DNA from 3 places in the Microbacterium sp. 1262 genome. Region 3 is predicted to be linked to each of the others. Evidence: predicted binding sites of a transcription regulator. Region 3 holds the regulator's gene; each other region holds the start of a gene.

Region 1 (7,058 bases), 1.1 Mb from region 3:
GCGCGTGGTGGCCGCGGGCCTGAACCCCGTCGACTACAAGGTGCGCGAGGGATACCTCCAGGGCCTGCTCGACGTTCAGCTGCCGGCGGTGCCGGGCTGGGATGTCGCGGGCGTCGTGGAGAAGGTGGGACTGGACACTCCCGAGTTCCAGGTCGGCGACCCGGTGCTGGCCTACGCGCGCGCCGATGTCGTGAGCGGCGGATCGGTCGCCGAATACATGGCTGTTCCCGTGCGCACCGCCACGCGCAAGCCGGAGGGTCTCGAGTTCACCGCGGCCGCCGCGATCCCCCTCACCGGCCTGACCGCGCTGCAGGCGATCGAGCGGTCGGCCGTCGGCGAGGGGTCGACCGTGCTCATCCACGGCGCGGCCGGCGGCGTGGGCTCGTTCGGCGTGCAGCTCGCGCGCCTGCGCGGCGCGCGCGTGATCGGCACCGCGTCGGAGCGCAACCACGACTACCTCCGCGAGCTCGGCGCCGAGCCCGTGGTCTACGGCGACGGCCTCGCCGTTCGGGTGCGCGAGATCGCTCCCGAGGGCGTCGACGTCGTGCTCGATTTCGCCGGCGGAAGCTCGCTCGACTCCACGAACGACCTGCTGCGCGAGGGCGGCGTCGTCACCTCGATCGCCGACCCGCGCGCGGCATCCGAGTTCGGCGGCAACTACATCTGGGTGCGCCCGGATGCCTCCCAGCTCGCCGAGCTCGCGCGTCTTGCGGCCGACGGCTCGCTGCGGGTCGAGGTCGCCGAGACCTTCCCGCTCGACGACGCCGCGGCGGCGTACGCGCGTCTGGAAGAGGGGCACACCCGCGGCAAGATCGTCGTCACGGTCTGACGGGCGTGGATGTCGGAGGCGGGCGCGATCCTGGAGTCGTGCCCGCCTCCTCGATATCCGAGATGCCGTTTCCGTGCCGCGTCTGCGGCGGGCGCGTGGGCGAGATCAGCACCGCGACGGACCACTGGATCTGCGGGCGCTGCGGGTGGCGACTCGGCGACGCTTTCGATGCCGACCTGCCCCGCCCGGTCGTGGCCGTCGTCTACTACCTGCGATTCGGCGCCCGCGTGAAGATCGGTACGAGCGAGCGGCCACGGCAGCGGCTCGCCGCCATCCGACATGACGAGCTCCTCGCATTCGAGCGCGGCGGTCGGCCCCTCGAACAGCAGCGACACCGCGAGTTCGCGGCACTGCGAGAGGGCGGCGAGTGGTTCACGCTCACCGGTCCGTTGACCGCGCACATCGAGACGCTGCGGGCAGCGGCATCCGAGCCGTGGCTGGCCTACGACCGCTGGCTCGGCGACGCCTACCGACGGGCGTCGTCGTGAGGCGACGTCCGCCGCCGCGTCATCCTCCGGTGAGGAACTCGATCGCGGTCTGACGGAACACCCGCGAGCCGGGCGCATTGAAGTGATGCCGATCGGGGATCTCGACGAAGCGTCCCTGCGGGGTGGCGGCGGCGAGGGCCTTCGATCCCTCGATGATCGCGTCACGAGAACCTGTGGCGAACAGCACGGGCTGCTCCGGCGCGTTGGCGGGGTCGGGGTCCACCGTGCCCGAGGCGCGCATCCCGCCGGCGATCGCGAGCAGCGCGCGCAGGTCGTTACCGGGAACGCGCTCGGTGAGCCGCACGTAGTTCTGCGTGACCGGATCGGTCACCTCGGTACCGTTCTCGACGAGCGCGCGCACCTGATCGATGTCGAGGCGGGCGAGCGGGATGCCGTCGGGCACGCCGCCCAGCACGCCGCGGGTGATGCGCGCGGAGAAGTCCTGCAGCACCTCCCAGCCCACGCGCGCTCCCAGGGAGTATCCGACGTACATCGCCGTGTCTACGAGGTACGTGTCGAGCACCGCTTCGACGTCGGAGGCGAGCTGGTGCAGGTCGTAGTCGGCGGCACGATGCGGCTTGTCGCTCGCACCGTGTCCTCGCTGATCGAGGCCGAGGACGCGGAAGCCGGCGCGCTGCAGGTCGCGCACCCAACCGGTCGAGACCCAGTTGTCCTTCGTGTTCGACGCGAAGCCGTGCACGACGACCACCGTCGGCAGGTCGTCCTCTCCCCACGAGTAGGTGGCGATGCGGTGGCCGTCCTCGCCCACGAGGACGAATCGCGGGTCGGGCAGCTCGGTCAGACCGGAGGACGCGGGGATGCTCACGGTTCCATTCTCCTGCTCGGCGGAGGCCTGCTCGGCGGAGGCGGTCACTTCTTCGCGGGGTCGTGGCCCCAGTTCATGAGCGAGTAGCGCCAGGCGGTCTCGGTGGTGTCGCCCGAGGGGCGCTGTGCGAGGTGTCGGTTGACGTAGCCGACGACTTTGCGCATGTGCTTCAGGTCCGATTCGGTGAGGTCGTCCTTTTTGGTGCGCAGGAGGTCGACGATGCGCCGGCCCGACTGGTGGCCCGTCGATTCACCGCCGCCGTCCTTCTGACCGACCTCCTTCGACTCGTCGGTGTCGAGCCATTTCTCGAGCTCGGCGGGGCTCATGTTCACGGCGTCGCGGAAGTCGTGCCGCGTCTGGTCGTCTTCGCTCATGGTGCGATGGTGCCCGCGGCGTCTGCCCGGCCGCATCCTCTTGACAGCACGATGGGTCAGCGCGTTTATGCCGCCTTTTCGTGGTTTTTGTCGTCGGCAGGTTGGGCGTTTCCTGCACAATTCGCTTGCTCAGCGACTTATCCACCGTGGAACAAATATCCGATGCGGATGTCGGAGGATGCTGACATCATGGGAACATGACATCGAACGGCGGTCGGGGGCTCGCGCGTGATGGCGCCGCAGTTGCGTCGCCGCACGCCGAGGCGTTCTCCGTGTTCGCGGAAGCGCTCGACCAGTTCCATGCGGCTGGTGTTTCGCGGGTTCGTGCGTTGGCGGAGCTGGGCCGGTCGGCGTTGCGTGAGGCGCACCGTGACGGAGTTCGTGGGATGGCGTCGGACATGGAGCTGCGGTCGGTCGCGGCCGAGGCCGAGGCCGCCGGGATGGCGCGACTCACCGACCGCAGGTTGCAGGGTGAGATCGACCACGCGATGACGGTCATCGACGACTACCCGGCCGTGTTCGAGGCGTGGGCCCAGCGGCGGATCGAACGCGGACACGTCGATGTCGTCGTGCGCGTCGGCGCGAGGCTTCCGGATGAGGTGCGGGATTCGTTCGCGGAAGCGGCGATCGCGGTTTGTGAGCGGGATGTGCCGTCGCGGGTACGGGGTGCGTTGGAGGCTTTGGCGGCCCGGCTGCACCCGCAGAACTTCACCGAGCGACACAAGACCGCGGTCGCGGAACGGTGCGTGCGGGTGTTCCACGGAACAGACGGGATGTCGAACCTCGTCGCCAACCTTCCGACCGTCATCGCCGCGGGGATGCTCGACCGGCTCACGCAGATGGGACAGTCGGTGAAGGACGCGCGGGTTGAGGGCGCCGGGGCGGAGGGCGCCGGGGCGGGCGGGGCGTATGCCGCGGAGAGCTCGGCGGCGGATGCCGCGGGGGCCGGCGAGCCCGCCGATACGCGGACCATGGATCAGCTGCGGGCCGACATCCTCGGTGACCTCGTCCTCGGCGGGGCGCCCGTGGTCGACCCGACCTACGGAACGGACCGAGCTGGTGGGCTCGGCGCGATCCGCGCCCGCGTTCAGGTCGCCGTCACCGCGGAGACGTTGATAGGCAAGGACGAGAACCCCGCCGAAGCCGTCGGGGGTGCGCTGATCGATGCCGATACGGCGCGCGAGCTCGCCGGGCAGGTCAGCGAGTGGGACCGGTTGTTCATCGACCCGGTCACCCGCACCCCGGTCGAGATCGACACCTACCGGCCCGCGGCTTCGATGAAGAAGCTCCTGATGGCGCGGGATCAGCACTGCCGGTTCCCGGGATGCCGCCGGGCCGCGATCCGCTGCGAACTCGACCACACGATCGATTACGCCCTGGGTGGGCATACCCACATCTTCAATCTCGCCCACCTGTGCCAGCGACACCACTCCATGAAGCAATTCACGAAATGGGAAGTCCGACAGGTCGGCGGCGGGGTTCTCGAATGGACCTCGCCCCTCGGCCGGGTGTATCGCGAAGACGTCTCCATACCCGCCGTCTGCTTCACCATCGACACGGGCGGACCTCCCGAGAGACCACCCTTCTGACAGCGCGGCGGTCTCGCGTGGGTCTCATATCCGGCGCATAGGTCTATCCAACGATACGGATGGGCTGGTGGGCGATGCTCGGTGCACAACCGACCGAGGAGTCAGACGTGAGCCGCATCCCCGAACCCGATCACACGCCCGCGGGACCGGCCTACGAGGGCCGCCTGCTCGACCGCGCCGACGACGAGGTCGTCGATCAGGGCGCCCCGTTCGACATCCGCACGCTGATGACCCGGCGTTCCATGCTGAGCCTCGCCGGCCTCGGCTTGGGCGCCGCGGCTCTCGCGGCCTGCACTCCCACGGCGACGGCCTCGCCCGCCGCATCACCCACGGCGACACCGACCGCGACACCCACCGCAACACCGTCCGCGACAGCCGTCGCGAACTCGGGCCTGCCCGCCGGCGAGATCCCTGACGAGACCGCCGGCCCCTACCCCGGCGACGGCTCGAACGGGCCCGACATCCTCGAGCGCTCCGGCATCGTCCGCAGCGACATCCGATCGTCCCTGGAGGGCGGCGCGACCGCGGACGGCGTGCCGATGACCCTCCGGCTCACGATCCTCGACACCGCTCGAGGTGACGTGCCGTTCGCCGGGGCCGCCGTCTACGTGTGGCATTGCGACGCCGACGGCGGGTACTCGATGTACTCGAACGGGATCGAGAACGAGACCTACCTGCGAGGGGTGCAGGTCTCCGACGCGTCCGGCGTCGTCACCTTCACCTCGATCATTCCCGCCTGCTACACGGGCCGGTGGCCGCACATCCACTTCGAGGTCTACCCGGACGCGGCGGCGATGACCGACGCCGCGAATGCCATCGCGACGTCACAGGTCGCCCTCCCCGGGGACGTCTGCAGCACCGTCTACGCGCTCCCCGCCTACAGCGGTTCCGCGCGCAATCTTGCGCAGGTCTCGCTCGCCTCCGACAACGTGTTCGGCGACGATGCAGGCGCCCTCCAGCTGGCCACCGTCACCGGCGACACGACATCCGGATACGTCGTCTCGCTCACCGCTCGAGTCGACACGACGACGACCCCCGCGGCGGGCGCCGCTCCGGGCGGGGTCTCACCCCGCCGACCCTGACCGTTGCGCGCCGCGGCCGCGCATGAGCCGGGGCACGACCGCGACCAGCACAACCATCGCGACGAGCTCGACGAGCGTCTGCGTGACCACTACGAGCGGAGTCAACGCGAATGACGCAGGCAGGGCGAGTGCGAGCGGCAGGACGACGAGAGAGTTGCGCGTCACAGTGCTGAAGACCACCGCCCGCCGGCGCGAGACATCGAGTCCGGCCAGACGGCCCGCGACAATCCCCACCATCACTGCGCACGGCACGAACGCGACGAAGATCGGCACGACGGGCGCCAGCGACACCATCGCATCCCCGACCGCGGCCGTCTGCGAGGCGACCGCGACGAATAGCGTCAGCATCATCACCGGCACCATGGCACGCAGCAGCCCGGACGACACCGACCCGACGCGCGGCGAACGGCGCGTTGCCGCCTGCGCGACGGCGGCGAGCGCAAGCGGAACGACGATGAGCAGAACGAACGCTTCGGCGAACGGGCGCGGATCGATGACTGCGACAGCCTCGCCCCCGGCCATCGCCCACACGTACGCGGGCAGAAGCAGCAGCTGCGTGATCATGAGCAGCGGCGTCGCCGCCAGCAGCCGCTCACGCGATCCTCCAGCGAGGCCCGCGAAGACGACGACGTAGTCCACGCAGGGTGTCAACAGCACCAGCAGCACGCCCAGCAGAAGCGCCGCGTCATGGGCGACGAACCGCGACAGCAGCCACACGACCACCGGGACCGCGACGAAGTTCGCGACCATCACGGCCCCGATGAACCGTGCGTCACGGACGGCCTCCCGCAGCCCGACGAGCGGGATCGAGAGGAACGTGAGGAACAGCAGGACGCCCAGCACGGGGGTGAGCGCCGGTTCGATCGCCTCAGCGAAGCGCGGCATCGCGAGCCCCACGACCCCGCCCACGACCAGCGCCACCAGGAACATCGCCGCTTGGTGCCGTTCGATCACCGCGAGCGCCCGCATCATGCCAGCATGCCGCACCGGAGGCCAGAAGCACCCCGGCAGCCGTCGCATGAGGTGGAATGGGAGAACCGCTACGGAAGGACAGCCACCATGCGCGGAGTCATCATGCACGCCCCCGGCGACGTCCGCGTCGAGGAACGCGACGACCCGACGATCGAGAAGCCCACGGATGCCGTCATCCGGGTGGCCGCGGCCTGCATCTGCGGCTCCGACCTGTGGCCCTATCGCGGCGAGGACCCCATCGAGCGTCCCATCCCGATGGGGCACGAGTACGTCGGCGTCGTCGAGCAGATCGGGGACGACGTCAGCGGGCTCTCGGTCGGCGACTTCGTCGTCGGCTCGTTCATCGCCTCGGACAACACGTGCGAGATCTGCCGCGACGGCTACCAGTCGCACTGCGTCGACCGCGTTCCCATGGGCCGCCTCGGCTCGCAGGCCGAGCGCCTGCGCGTGCCCCTCGCCGACGGCACCCTCGTCGTCGTCCCGGGCGAGCCCACCGACGACCAGATCCGCGGCCTCCTGGCGGCATCCGACGTGCTCGGCACCGGCTGGTTCGCCGCCGTCGCCGCAGAGGCCGGCCCCGGCAAGACCGTCGCGGTCGTCGGCGATGGCGCCGTCGGACTTCTCGGCATCCTGTCGGCCAAGCAGCTCGGGGCCGAGCGCATCATCGCGATGTCGCGTCACGCCGACCGCCAGGCCCTCGCCCGCCGCTTCGGCGCCACCGACATCGTCGAAGAGCGGGGCGCCGACGGCGTCGCGCGAATCAAGGAGCTCACCGACGGCCTCGGCGCGCACTCCGTCATCGAGGCGGTCGGAACCCAGGAATCGATGATGCAGGCGATCCGCTCCACCCGCGCCGGCGGCCACGTCGGCTACGTCGGCGTCTCGCACGACGTCGAGC
Region 2 (7,058 bases), 1.5 Mb from region 3:
CGAGCCACAGTCCCACAGCGGCGTTGAGCGCGAGCTGCGGGACGAGCGCTGGGTTCATCGACATGAAGACCGACAACGCGATGAACGGAACATCATCCCGAGCTTCTACGAAGTCACGGACCGCTCCCGCGCGTCTTGTCGCAGTTCTGGTAGCACTCACTCGCTCTCCTAGCCGGACGACACGACCAAGCGCGTCCACAACCGGTCCATGAGGAACGTAGCTCAGTCAGCCTAGGGATGTCACTTCGACGGGCCACCGTGTGTGGAGGCTGACGCCGCGGCCAACGTGTTTGAGGTCGATAGGGCGAACATCATCCAACGTGCGAGGCTGCGGCTGTACATCGACGAGTCGCAGCCCAACTCCGTATGGATCGGCAGCGAGCGGGCTTTTCCATGCCTGTGCTACCCCGACGGCCCTATCCCGACCCTACTGCTGGACTTCATCATCAAGTGGGGCGCGTTCGGGGTCCACCACGCGCACCCTCACCCGAGAACTCAAAGGGCGCTCCAGTGCGAACGTAGCCGACTGACCCGCGTGGCAACATCGCGATCCTGGCTTGCTCAACGACCTGTTGGCAGAAATCGAGGAGAGCAGCGGCCTCTCGTCCTGCCGACACGGCACGACGTTACCCGGCGGCAACACCCGATCCCTATGCTGTGATGGCCGAACGTAGGGAGACAAGATGCCGGCTGGCCCCGTGAAGAGCGTGCACGGCACATTCTCGATCCCATCGCTCGATGGCATCCGTGCAGTGGCAGTGCTGATCGTGTTCGTCAGCCACGGGCTGACCGCACCGAGCGCCTGGCCCGGCGATGTCGGCGTGACGATCTTCTTCTTCCTCAGCGGTTACCTCATCACCACGTTGCTTCGACGTGAGTACGACAAGAACGGACGGCTCGCGCTCGGGAAGTTCTATGTTCGCCGCCTGCTGCGCATCCAGCCGCCAGCACTCATTGCGATCGCGATCACCGTCACCGTCGGGGCGCTGGGCATCCTCCCGTCCACGATGAACGGGTGGGGTATCACGGCCGAGGTCTTCAACTACACCAACTACTTCATGGTGTGGTCGTACGCAACGACCGGGTCCGCCCACACCGGGCTGCCGCCCGAGTCGAGCATGCTGTGGTCGCTTGCCGTCGAGGAGCACTTCTACCTTCTGTTCCCAGCGCTGATGATCATCCTTCTGTGGCGAAAACTCAGCTACCGGCAGATTGGATGGATCCTCGTGGCCGCCTGCGTCCTTGCACCGATGTGGCGGATCTACCTCGCCTTGAACGGGGCGGGCTTCTATCGCCTCTATACATCGACCGACACCCGGTTCGACGGAATCCTGGCGGGGGCAGCAATGGCCCTTCTCGCGAACCCCGCCCTCGGCGATGGCATTCCCTTCGGCGCCAGCGACCGTTCCATTCGGTACGTCGCCGCCCCGCTTGCGACGATGATCGGTTGTGCGGCCGCACTCGCGCCGCGTACATTCGGCCTCACCATTTCCGATTCCGTCATCTACCTGTGCCTAGTGCCGATCTTCTGGTTCGTCGTCATTCACCCCGAAGGCGTGTTCGGTCGGATCCTCAACAATCGGTGGGTCACCCACCTAGGCCTATTGTCGTTCTCGATCTATCTGCTTCACCGTGTTGTGATTGCGCTAGTCGCCCTGTTCGTCCCGGTTGCGCCGGCTGTCGACCTCACATCCCTCATCATCACGATCGGTATCGCCCAGCTCATGTATCTCGGCGTCGAGCGCCCCCTCGCGAAGCTGCGCCGGAGGCTCGAAACGCGCATTACCGCTCGGAAGAGCACCCCCGACCCGGTCCGCTGACGGAACTTAGCCATTACGCCAGGGAGGTCCGGGTTGCCCACCCTCACCCGGAGTCGCTGCATGATCAGCCCTGCATCCAACCGGCCAGACTCTTCGCCATATCGAGGACGAGCGGAAATGCAATGCTCATGCTCATTGCTCGGGTGCCGTTGCGCTTTCATTGCCTAAAGATCGCGATAGTCAAGCCGCCGCGCTCACGAGCCGAGCGTCTGACCAGACGACGCCGTCTCGTCCGACCTACGCCTGCGATTGCGCCGGTGCACTATCGCGCTCACCACGATGGCACCCCACACGGCAGCGAGCGGTAGGCCTTCGCCGCGATCGGCACAGTCGTGACGCCCGGATCGCGGATCGCGCTCAACAGCCACCTGAGCACGAGCGCTAGCCAAAGCGCGGCGAGTATCAAAGCCACGGCGAACCACGGTCCGGCCGAAAACGCCCCCGGCGTCGCAGCAGCTTCACAACCGGACCCGGCGCATCGCCGCCGACACCTCGGCGATCGCCCAGACCCCATCACCGGCGAAGGTCCGCAGCCTCACGCTCCAGCTCCTCGCGGCGGGCGAGGGGCGCATCGCTCCACGCTCAGGCCGGGTTACGCGAGTGTGCTCAGCTCGCCGTAGATGACGGCAAGGCGTCGCTCTGCGCTCTCACGCCCCGTCTCCCCGGTCTCGCTCACGGGACCAGACCCTAGCCTGCACCGATCTCGGCGCGCCCACCTCACCGCAGGTCGCGCACGCGGATCAGTGAGAGCTTGCGATGCGCGAGCCCTGACCGGACTCGCACCATGCTGCATCCACCTCGCACGAGCTCGTCGCGGATCTCTGCGGTCAGCACGAAGGGCCGCACCTGGCGCCAGCCGTCGGCTGCGTCGTAGATGTGAGTCACCCGGTATTTGCGCATCTTCTCCCCGTCCGTTGACCACCCCTGATCAACGCGCGTCGGCACCCACCTCCCGACGAGACGCGACGATACGCCTCTCGAGCCGTGTGCGCAGTGATCCTGAGCAAACCCAGGGGCACCACCCGTATCCACTACCGGCCTCGTTGCGCTCGCACTGAGCTTCGACGCCACCGGGCCGGCCGCGGCATCCGTCGTCCGCGTAGCGTGGCACGGACCCGACGACCGTGGGGAGCCACCGTCGACACCACCGTCTTCTTCATCACCGCGTTGCTCGCCGTCGCCGCGATCGCGACGGCGGCCGCGTACGGCCGCAAACGCAGCCGCCGTAAGCGCTGACCGACCGCGCTTGGCCGTCACCCGTGACGCCCCTATCCGCCTGGGCAGTCGCAGTCGCTTCCGCTGTAACAGGCGCACCAGCCGGGCGGGAAGTCCGACTCCGCGTCATCCCCTTCCTTCCCGCTGATCTCGCCCGTCCAGTCGACGGAGTGGTAGCCCCGGCTTGTGCGGAGCACGACCACGAAAGGTATTCCGGCGCCGGTCACCGCGTCGAGCTCGAACGCGTCGTATTCGACCACGAGTGAGGATGACAGCGCGGGGGCAGGGGCCCGCACCGCAGCGGGCGTCCGAAAAGCGATGCCCACCGACTGGTTGTCGCACATCGCAGACGCCGAGGGAAGGTCGTCGACGGTGTAGGGGTCACCGTTCTCATCCATCCCCGCGACTCCCCAGTCAGCCCAGTAGCGTTCCACCATCCCGTATGACGATTCGTCGACCGTGCATCCGGCGTCGGTCAGATGAGCCCGGTATCCGGCGATCACCTCCCCCGGGTCGCCGCTCGCAGCCGCAACGAGCCATCGAGAGGAACGCGAGCAGGTCCACGCGCTGAGATCCTGGACCCACCAGTTCCTCTGCCCCGGCGAGCAGACATCCGTGGTCTCCGTGGTCAGCACGACCCCGCCCGCCGCGCGCGAAAGCGCTGCTTCGGCCGCCGCCGCGGCATCCGCACGCTGCGCCACCGTGTACGGGTCGTACTCCTGCGGGTCGACGCGTCCCTGCGAACATGCACTCACCGCGAGCACGAGGGCGACGCACCCGACGGTCGCGACGAACAGGCGGCGCGGCCTTCGCGCCGCACTCCGTCGCATCACGTCCAATCGGTCACCGCCCGGCTCGAGCGGCCGCTGCCGCGTCTGCCGAAGCGACCGCATGTCTCCGCGGCGCCACTCTAGCGATCACGGTCACCTGCGTGCCTTTCGCGCGTCCACGCGAGTGACATCGGCGCAACCTGACGGGCAAAGTCACATGCCCGGCGCCGTCACGGCGGCGAGGCGCCCACCGGCAGAATCGCCTTATGAGAGTCCTCGCGACAATGCTCTTGCGTAGCCGACGGCCGCGTCGGGATGCCTCGCTGAGCGCACCCGCCGACACCGATCCGGTTGCCGAAGAGGAATCGGTCGCGGACGATCTCGCCGACTTGCTGCGAGCCCATGACGAGGACTTCTCGCAGTACGCACGGACTCTGGGCGCAACGCTGGGTCGCGGAGTCGCCGTCCTCGCGCTCGTCTCACTCTTCGCCCTCACCCAGCTCAACCCAGACGCGCCGCGGCTCGTCCTGCCACGGTTCGACGGCGGCGACGCACTCGCCGCGTTCGGTGTCGTCGGCCTGTTCGTCACCACTCTGCAACTCGCCGTACGAGACCCCGGGGCGCTTCAACAGCCCACAGCATCGGCAGGACGGCAGCAACTACTCACACTGATCGCCGCGCTGCTCGTGCCCACCTCGCTCGGCTTGGGCATCTACATCGCCATCCCCTACATGATCGAATCCGCGCCGACCGGCATCGACCTGGTGCGCGGCTTCGGCCCGATAGCTATTGGAATCCTCCTAGCGCTATTCGCGGCAGACGCCGCTGCGGCAGTCCCCCTCCCACCGACCGACCCAGCTGTGCGTCGCACGCGCCGGAAGATTGCCGCGGAAGAACAGCGCGCAGCCCTTTCCGCGCTCAAGCTCCGCGCGGGGCCGTCATCCGTGCGTGGGGTGATCGGCGACATTGCGCGCATCGTCGGTCTTGTGATTGCTCAGCTCCTCGTGCTCAACGCGGTCACACCTGCCGACATTGACGTGGTCGTGGCGCGCGCCGCCGCGTTGGCGGCTTTCGCCGTCTTCGTCACGGCTGCCGTGTACGACACATTCGTGGCGGCCGCTCGCCGCCGGTGGTCACCGCTCACACCCGCGTTCTTGCCGTTCATCCTCGCCGTGGTCGGCGTCTCGGGGACGATCGTCATCGCGAGTATCGAATCGGCCGACGGGACGAACCCGGTCCGCGCTGCGGCCGACGCTCTTCTTCGATTCGCCGTCGTCACCTGCAGCAACGCCGGCATGGCGTTCTATCTCACCGGCCGGCGACGGCGGCCGCGCTCCGACGATGGTCCCGCCGAGAGCCGGCTTCTCCGAGCGATTGCAATCAAGCTCGCAGAAAGCAAGGCGAACAGGCTCCACGACGGTGTCCTGCGGGACGAGAGCAGGCGCCCTGCGACGCTGCCGTTGAACCGGCTCGCTGTCATCAGTCCGTTCGTCAGCGTCGTGTTCCCCCTCGGGCTGATACTCGCCGCCGCAGCGCGCGAACAGATCGCCACGGTCTCACCGCCGGAAGAGCGCGGCGAAGGGTGGGCGCGAGCCGCGGAGGTGATCTCGTGGACCGTTGCAAGCCTCGTGCTGATCGTCCCCGCCGTGGCACTCGCGATTTCCACCGCAACTACCACGTGAGTCGGCACTGCCAACCGGCCCGTCTGCCGGTTTATCCCTCGATTCGTCATGGAGAAACGACAAATCCAGGAGCTCGCTGTAGAGAAACGGGCTCCGCCGGGGCCGCCCATTCCTCCCCAACCGAGCCGCAAAATTGTTCTCCACAGATGTACGGATATTCGAGACGAATGTCCGACCCCCTGGCAATAATGGGAACATGACAACGAACGGCGAAAGCGCGCACGAACCGGATTCCGGCTCGTCGAGCTCGCCGTACGCGGGCATCGTCGACCGGGTCTCTCACGCAGACGATCTGCTCCACGCGGCGAACATCGCCATGACCCGTGCGCTCGCTGAGGCGGGGCGCAGCGCTCTGAGCGTCGCGGCGCGCTCCGGCGAGCGGCCGCGCGGCATGGGATCAGACATGGAGATGCGCTCGATCGCCGCCGAGATCGCCGGGGTGCGACGGTCGCACGACCGCCGCGCTCAGAGCGAGATCGACCACGCGCTGACCATCGTCGACGACTACCCCGCTGTGTTCGAGGCATGGGAGCAGCAGCGCATCACGCGCGACCACGTCGACGTCGTCGTCCGCATGGGATGCGGCCTCGCCGACGACATCCGCGACGACTACGCGCGGCAGGCGATCCTGATCTGCGAGCGCGACATCGCCTCGCGCGTGCGAGAGCCGCTCCGCAACCTCGCCGCCCGGATGGGGTCGGAGTCCTTCGCCGAGCGACACCGCACCGCCGCGGCAAAGCGAGGAGTTTGGGTCACCCACGGCACCGACGGCATGTCCGAGCTCGGCGCCACCCTGCCGACGGTCATCGCCGCGGGCATCCACGACCGCCTCACCGTCATGGCGCAGTCCGTCAAAGACGCTCGTGCCGCCGCCGGGGAGGCGCCTGCGGATGGTCCGGCTGGGGATGCTGCCGCGGGTGAGGGCTCCGCGGCGGGTGAGGGTTCTGCGGCGGCGGATGCTGCGGCGCCGGCCGATGGTGGCGCGCCCGATGTCCGCACGATGGATCAGCTGCGCGCCGACATCCTCGGCGACCTGCTGCTCGGGGGCGCCCCGGTCGTCGACCCGACGAACGGCAGCGACGCCGCCGGGCCGCTGGGTGCGATCCGGGCGCAGGTCCAGGTGACGCTGACATCCGAGACGGTGACCGGCGTCGACGACGCCCCCGCCGAGCTCGTGGGCGCCGCGCTCATCGACGCCGACACCGCCCGCAAGCTCGCCGGCCGCGCCAAAATCTGGAACCGACTCTTCATCGACCCGGTCACCCGCACCCCGGTCGAAGTCGACACCTACCGGCCCACCTCGGCGATGAGCCGCCTACTCAAAGCGCGCGATCAGCACTGCCGATTCCCCGGATGCCGCAGAGCCGCGATCCGATGCGAACTCGACCACACCATCGATTACGCCCTCGGCGGGCACACCCACATCTTCAACCTCGCCCACCTGTGCCAACGACACCATTCGATGAAGCAATTCACGAAATGGGAGGTCAGGCAGATTGGCGGCGGAGCCCTGGAATGGACCTCACCCCTGGGTCGGGTGTACCGCGAAGACGCACCGATACCGTCAGTGT
Region 3 (7,058 bases):
GACATCGACGGCCCACACCGTGGCGTGAGGCGACTCCAGAGCCAGCGACAGCGAGATCGGCCCCCAGCCGCAGCCGAGGTCGAGGAAATCCCCACCGGACGGTGCCGGGGGAGTATTGGCCAGAAGAACCCCTGTACCCGAATCCACGTGGTCAGGGCTGAACACCCCGCCCGCGGTCGTGACCTCGACGGCGTGACCCGCGAGGGTCACGCGGATACGGCGGAGGTTCTGTTCGCTGGACGGGGACGCGCTGAAGTAATGATCGCTCCCCATGCATCCGAGCGTATCGGAGCCGGACGTACCGGCGGGAGACTAGAATTCACGGATGCCCGGGCACGGGCATCCCGGGAAGAGAGTTATGACGCATATCACCACCCCCGACGGCGACGGCGACATCGCGGTGGACCCGGTCGATCGCGTGCTCGCGAGCGCGGAGACGCGCTCGTCGATCCGCGTCTTCGGCGGCGCGCAGGCGCTGCAGGATGAGTCGACGGTGTCGTACGGAGACACCGACGGCGACCAGTGGGATCGCGAGGAGCGCGCGGCGCTGCGCCGTGTCCCCGGTCTGTCCACAGAGCTCGAGGACGTCACCGAGGTCGAGTACCGACAGCTGCGACTCGAGAACGTCGTGCTCGTCGGCGTGTATCCCCAGGGGTCGCACGAGGACGCGGAGAACTCGCTGCGCGAGCTCGCGGCCCTGGCCGAGACCGCCGGTGCGGTCGTGCTCGACGGCGTTCTGCAGCGGCGACCGCATCCTGACCCCGCCACCTACATCGGACGCGGCAAGGCAGCCGAGCTGCGCGACCTCGTCGCCGCCGTCGGTGCCGACACCGTGATCGCCGACACCGAGCTGGCACCGAGCCAGCGGCGCGCCCTGGAGGATGTCGCGAAGGTCAAGGTCATCGACCGCACCACGGTCATCCTCGACATCTTCAGCCAGCACGCCAAGAGTCGTGAGGGCAAGGCCCAGGTCGAGCTCGCACAGCTCGAGTACCTCCTGCCGCGTCTGCGCGGATGGGGCGAGTCGATGAGCCGCCAGGCCGGTGGCCAGGTCGGCGCGGGCGGTGCGGGCATGGGCTCGCGCGGTCCCGGTGAGACGAAGATCGAGCTCGATCGGCGCCGCATCCGCACCCGCATGGCGCAGCTGCGCAAGCAGATCCGCGAGTTCGCGCCGTCGCGCGAGGCGAAGCGCGCCGAGCGTCGGCGCAACACGATCCCCTCGGTGGCGATCGCCGGTTACACCAACGCCGGCAAGTCGAGTCTGCTGAACCGGCTGACGAGCGCGGGTGTCCTGGTCGAGAACGCTCTGTTCGCGACGCTGGATGCCACGGTGCGTCGGGCCGAGGCCGCCGACGGGCGCGTGTTCACGCTCACCGACACCGTCGGCTTCGTCCGCAATCTCCCGCACCAGCTCGTCGAGGCGTTCCGGTCCACGCTCGAGGAGGTCTCGGGCGCGGACGTCATCGTCCACGTCGTCGACGGCTCGCATCCCGACCCCGCCGCGCAGCTCGCGACCGTCCGCGACGTGATGGGCGACGTGGGCGCTCGCGCCACCCGCGAGCTCGTCGTCTTCAACAAGGCCGACCTCGTCGACGACGATGCGCGGCTGCTGCTGCGCGGGCTCGAGCCGACGGCCCACTTCGTGTCGTCGCGCACGGGTGAGGGCATCGACGAGTTGCGCGCCGCGATCGAGGATGCGCTGCCGCTGCCGGCGGTGGAGGTGCGCGCTCTCGTGCCGTACGACCGTGGCGACCTGATCTCGGCCGTGCACGAGAGCGGCCACATCGTCGCCACCTCGCACGAGGAGGACGGCACGGCCGTGCACGCGCACGTCTCCGAGCGTCTCGCGGCTGAGCTCGCGCCCTACGCCGTCTGAGCCCGCGGTCGGCGATACACCTGCAGGCTCGGCGGTGCTGGTGAGCCCGCCGCGGATGCGGAAGGCCTCAACAGCACCGCCGGCCTGACAGGCGTATCAGCGCCAGGCGGTCGCCGGGCTCAGTCGAGCTCGATCGGCGCGACGCCGGGCGTGTCGAAACCGAACACCTGACCGAGGAACGCCAGCTCGCTCTCCAGAGCGTTCACGATCGTCTCGGTCCGTCGGAACCCGTGCCCCTCGCCCGCGTACAGGACATAGGCGTGGGGCACGCCCTGCGCGACGAGTGCGTCGCGGATGGCCTCGGCCTGCGCCGGCGGCACGACCGCGTCCTCGTCGCCCTGGAGAAGCAGCAGCGGCACGCGGAACCCCTCGGCGTGGCTCAGCGGCGAGCGCTCGATGTACACGTGCTCCGCTTCGGGAAGGGGACCGATCAGGCCGTCGAGGTAGCGCGCCTCGAAGTCGTGGGTCTCGGCCGCGAGGGCGCGGGCATCGCCGACGCCGTAGCGCGAGACGCCCGCGCCGAACACGTCCGTGCCGACGAGCGCCGCCAACACGGTCCAGCCACCGGCCGACCCGCCCTCGATCGCGAGCCGTGACGCATCGGCGAGTCCGTCGGCGGCGAGGCCGCGTGCCGCCGCCGCGACATCATCGACGTCGACGACGCCCCACTGGCCCTTCAGCCGTTCACGGTACGACCGGCCGTACCCGGTCGACCCGCCGTAGTTCACGTCGAGCACGCCGATGCCTCGGCTGGTGAAGTAGGCCGCCTTGGCGTCGGCGGTGCCGCCCACGTGCGACGTCGGCCCGCCGTGCACCCAGACGAGGTACGGCGGCAGCTCGTCGGTCGGCGCCGTGACATCGGGGTTCGTCGGCGGATAGGCGAAGGCGTGCACCGGGCCGTGGGGACCCTCGGTGGTGATCTGACGGGCATGGGGGATCCATGCCTCGTCGATATCGGGGGTACCGCCGCGCACCGCTGTCGTCTCGCCGCTGTCGAGATCGACCAGCCAGAGCCCGCTCGCCCCGGGCATGGCGCCGCTCACGAGGGCGCGGCTGCCGCGGACGTCCTCGATCTGCAGTCGAGCGGTGGCGGGGAAGGGGAGCGGGATCGCGCCGCCGTCGCGGTCGACGATCACGAGCTGGTCCGAGCCGTGCGTGCGGACGGCCACGACGCGGCCGTCGTCGAGCGGCGCGTACCACCGGGTGCCGAGGACCCATAGGCCTCCACCCGTGTCGGCGTCGGCGGGGGAGACCGCGACGGGTGCCGCGCCGGTCGCGGGGTCGACGCGATGGAGGTTCCAGCGCCCCCTCGGCTCGTCGAGCAGCAACAGCTGGCCGTCCGATGCCCATTCCGGCTGCAGCGCGGCCGTGCTGCCGCCGGCCACCTCGCGGACACGATCCGGGGCGTCGAGCTCGATGACACGGATGCGGGTGCGGTCCCAGGGCATGTCCGGGTGATCCCACGCCACCCACGCGAGCTGTGATCCGTCGGGTGACAGTGCCGGCTGAGCCACGAAGTCGCTGCCCCCGGCGAGCTCCGTCACTCCCGCTTCGTCGCCGCTCGCGGCGTTCTCATCGCTGCTCGCGCCGTCGATCCGCACGATGTGTCGTTCGGGAGTGCGCCCCGGGTGCTCGCGCTCGCGCACCGCGAGAAGCGCGCCGTGCTGCCAGCGGAGACCGCCGTAGTGGGTGCCGCTCTCCTCTGGGGTGAGCGCCTCGGGCTCGCCGCCCGGGCGGAGGCGTCGAATGCGCTGGTCCGACTTGTCGACGAAGAACAGCTCGCCGTCGTCGGACGCCGTCCAGGCGCCGCCGCCATACTCGTGCACACGCGATCGCGCGTTCCCGGGCGCGGGGAGGACGACCTCCACAGAATCGTCGCGGCGGCGGCGCATGACGGCGACGCGACCGGCCTCATCGGGAAGGGATTCGCCCCACCAGATCTCATCCCCGACGAAGCGCGCGCCGTCGAGGCGCAACGAGGACGCGCTGGCCCACGAGGCGGTCAGGGGGGAGGGCCAAGAACCGTACGGGAGTTGCTGCTGCGACATACCGCCACGCTACGCGAGCGGATCCGGGTCGTGCCGGACGACGGGAGGGGATGCCGCCGAGTCGCGGCATCCCCTCCCGCAGTTCCGTCGGTGCGGCGAGGTCAGACCGTGCGGAGGACGGCGACGACCTTGCCGAGGATGGTGGCGTCATCGCCGAGGATCGGCTCGAACGCCGAGTTGCGGGGGAGGAGCCAGGTGTGGCCGTCGCGCTGACGGAGCGTCTTGACGGTGGCCTCGCCGTCGAGCATGGCCGCGACGATCTCGCCGTTGTCGGCGGTCGCCTGTGCCCGCACGACGACCCAGTCGCCGTCGCAGATGGCGGCGTCGATCATGGAGTCGCCGACGACCTTGAGCATGAACAGCTCGCCCTTGCCGACGAGCTGACGCGGCAGGGGGAAGATCTCCTCGACCTGCTGGTCGGCGGTGATCGGGACGCCCGCCGCGATGCGGCCCACGAGCGGCACGAGGGCGGCGTCGCCGAGGGCGGGCGCGGCGTCGGCGGGGTTCTCGCCGGCCGTGCCGGGGAGGTCGATGAGGACCTCCATCGCGCGGGTCTTGCCGGGGTCGCGGCGGAGGTATCCGCTCAGCTCGAGCTGGTTCAGCTGGTGGGTGACGCTCGACAGCGACTTGAGGCCGACGGCGTCGCCGATCTCGCGCATGCTCGGCGGGTAGCCGTTGCGGGCGATCGCGTGCTGGATCACCTCGAGGATCGCGAGCTGCTTATCGCTCAGATTCTTGCGTCGTCGCGTCTGCGGCTTCTCGCTCATACCGCCGGTCTCCTGTCGTCGCGCCCCGTCCCCGACCCGATGTCGGAGGTTCGTGGTGGGCTCTCGCTGTCGAAAAGGTAGCCCGATCCGACAGCGACATCACGGAACGCTCCGCGTGTCTCTTCGATCGGTCTCCGATTTCGGTGGGTGGTTGACACCACACAATATCGAAGATACGTTCGGAACCGAAGTTCGCACCCGTCTCTCCCGGCCGAGAGGCGGGAGCGAATCTTCCTACCGCTCCCGAGGAGATGTCATGACCACGATCGATGCCCGCTTCGCACCGGCCCCCCGCACCCGTCTGCGCCTGACGCGCCGTGGACGCCGCGTCATCGCAGCGATCGCCGCGCTTCCCGCCGTCGTCGCCGTCACCGCTGCCGTGCTCTCCGGCGGGGGAGCACTCGCGTCCAACGAGGCGGGCGCGCCCGAGGGGTCGTTCACGACGGTGACCGTCATGTCGGGCGAATCGCTCTGGTCGATCGCTGAAGAGGTGGCGCCGGCCGCCGACCCCCGTGACGTTGTCGACGCCATCATCCGGCTGAACGCCCTCGGCTCTGGTCAGCTCGAGGCAGGCCAGACACTCGCCATCCCCGCCGAGTACGACGCCGCGAGCTGAAGCCCGCCGTCTTCGGCGCAGAAGCTGGGGTGCGGCCACGCCGGACTCGGACGCGGCCTAGCATGGGTGGGATGAGCCCGAGTCTGGATGATCTGCCCCTCAGAGACGATCTGCGAGGCCTCACCCCGTACGGCGCCCCGCAGGCGCCGCTTCCGGTCGCGCTGAACGTCAACGAGAACACGCATCCCGTTCCCGAAGAGGTCGCAGACGACATCCTGGATGCCGTCGCCCGTGCCCTGCGCGACGTCAACCGCTATCCCGACCGCGAGTTCACGCACCTCCGCGAGTCCTTCGCCGAGTACCTCGGTCACGGCCTCACCCCCGATCGCATCTGGGCCGCGAACGGATCGAACGAGGTGCTGCAGCACCTGCTCCAGGCCTTCGGCGGCCCGGGGCGTACCGCCATGGGCTTCGGCCCCACGTACTCGATGTACCCGCTGCTGACGCGAGCCACCGGCGCGCAGTACGTCGCGGGCACGCGCGGCCCCGACTTCACGCTCGACCCGGCCTCCGCCGCGGCACAAGTCTCCGAACTGCGCCCCGACGTCGTCTTCCTCTGCGCGCCCAACAACCCGACCGGCACGCCGCTCGGTCTCGACGTCATCGAGGCGGTGTACGACGCCACCGACGGAATCGTGATCGTCGACGAGGCCTATCAGGAGTTCGCGCCGCGCGAGAGCCCCTCCGCGCTGACGCTGCTCGGCGAGCGGGAGCGCCTGGTCGTCTCGCGCACGATGAGCAAGGCGTTCGCCTTCGCCGGTGCGCGCGTCGGCTATCTCGCCGCCGACGCGACCCTCATCGACGCTCTGCGTCTCGTCCGCCTGCCGTACCACCTCAGCGCCCTCACGCAGGCGGCCGCGACAGCCGCGCTGTCGCACTCGTCGACGATGCTCCGGATGGTGGACGAGATCGTCGCGCAGCGCGATCGGATGTCGGCGACGCTCGATGCCCTCGGGTACCACGCCTACGAGAGCTGGACGAACTTCGTCCTGTTCGACGGGGTCGACGACCCGCGCGCCACCTGGCAGGCGCTCTACGATCGCGGCATCCTCGTCCGCGACGTCGGCATCCCGCACAGCCTGCGCGTCAGTGCCGGTACGGAAGACGAGACGACCGCGTTCCTCGAAGCACTGGCGTCGATAGACTCGGAGGCATGACCAGCCCCCGAACGGCCAGCATCCGTCGTGCCACGAGCGAGTCGAGTGTCGAACTCGAGCTCGACCTCGACGGGACCGGGATCAGCACGATCGAGACGACCGTGCCGTTCTTCGATCATCTGCTGACGGCGTTCGCGAAGCACTCGCTCACCGACCTGACTGTACGCGCGACGGGCGACACGCACATCGACGCGCACCACACGGTCGAGGATGTGGCGATCGTGCTCGGGCAGGCGCTGCGCTCTGCGCTGGGCGACAAGTCGGGCATATCCCGCTACGGCGATGCGCTCGTGCCCCTCGACGAGGCGCTCGCGCAGGCTGTCGTCGACATCTCCGGGCGTCCCTACCTCGTGCACACGGGAGAGCCCGAGGGATACGAGTACCACCTCATCGGCGGGCACTTCACGGGGTCGCTCGTGCGGCACACGTTCGAGGCGATCGCGTTCAACGCGGGCCTGACGATGCACGTCCGCGTGCTCGGCGGACGCGACCCGCACCACATCGCCGAGGCGGAGTACAAGGCCTTCGCCCGTGCCTTCCGGCAGGCCAAGGCGCTCGATCCGCTCGTGCACGGCATCCCCAGCACGAAGGGCG

What was found. Region 3 encodes LexA, which represses DNA repair genes until DNA is damaged. Its sites were predicted from a motif close to TCGAACANNTGTTCGA; they were not measured.
Region 1: the regulator LexA is predicted to act here: its motif matches at 2,665-2,680, upstream of ABIC53_RS13250 (HNH endonuclease signature motif containing protein).
Region 2: the regulator LexA is predicted to act here: its motif matches at 5,634-5,649, upstream of ABIC53_RS14850 (HNH endonuclease signature motif containing protein).

Annotation. Positions count from the first base shown of each region.
Region 1 is NZ_JBEPKU010000001.1:2,784,053-2,791,110, reverse strand. Features, by position in the region: gene ABIC53_RS13270 (NADP-dependent oxidoreductase) at 1-829, shown strand, start outside; gene ABIC53_RS13265 (GIY-YIG nuclease family protein) at 925-1,317, shown strand; gene ABIC53_RS13260 (alpha/beta fold hydrolase) at 1,337-2,143, opposite strand; gene ABIC53_RS13255 (DUF3140 domain-containing protein) at 2,188-2,517, opposite strand; gene ABIC53_RS13250 (HNH endonuclease signature motif containing protein) at 2,715-4,106, shown strand; gene ABIC53_RS13245 (intradiol ring-cleavage dioxygenase) at 4,214-5,188, shown strand; gene ABIC53_RS13240 (bile acid:sodium symporter) at 5,171-6,160, opposite strand; gene ABIC53_RS13235 (zinc-dependent alcohol dehydrogenase family protein) at 6,248-7,058, shown strand, end outside.
Region 2 is NZ_JBEPKU010000001.1:3,091,128-3,098,185, reverse strand. Features, by position in the region: gene ABIC53_RS14880 (O-antigen ligase family protein) at 1-160, opposite strand, end outside; gene ABIC53_RS14875 (acyltransferase family protein) at 699-1,820, shown strand; gene ABIC53_RS14870 (hypothetical protein) at 2,538-2,720, opposite strand; gene ABIC53_RS14865 (hypothetical protein) at 2,925-3,056, shown strand; gene ABIC53_RS14860 (hypothetical protein) at 3,089-3,928, opposite strand; gene ABIC53_RS14855 (hypothetical protein) at 4,090-5,487, shown strand; gene ABIC53_RS14850 (HNH endonuclease signature motif containing protein) at 5,684-7,058, shown strand, end outside.
Region 3 is NZ_JBEPKU010000001.1:1,636,860-1,643,917, reverse strand. Features, by position in the region: gene ABIC53_RS07875 (class I SAM-dependent methyltransferase) at 1-273, opposite strand, end outside; gene hflX (GTPase HflX) at 548-1,876, shown strand; gene ABIC53_RS07865 (prolyl oligopeptidase family serine peptidase) at 1,996-3,924, opposite strand; gene lexA (transcriptional repressor LexA) at 4,026-4,691, opposite strand; gene ABIC53_RS07855 (LysM peptidoglycan-binding domain-containing protein) at 4,948-5,307, shown strand; gene ABIC53_RS07850 (histidinol-phosphate transaminase) at 5,379-6,464, shown strand; gene hisB (imidazoleglycerol-phosphate dehydratase HisB) at 6,461-7,058, shown strand, end outside.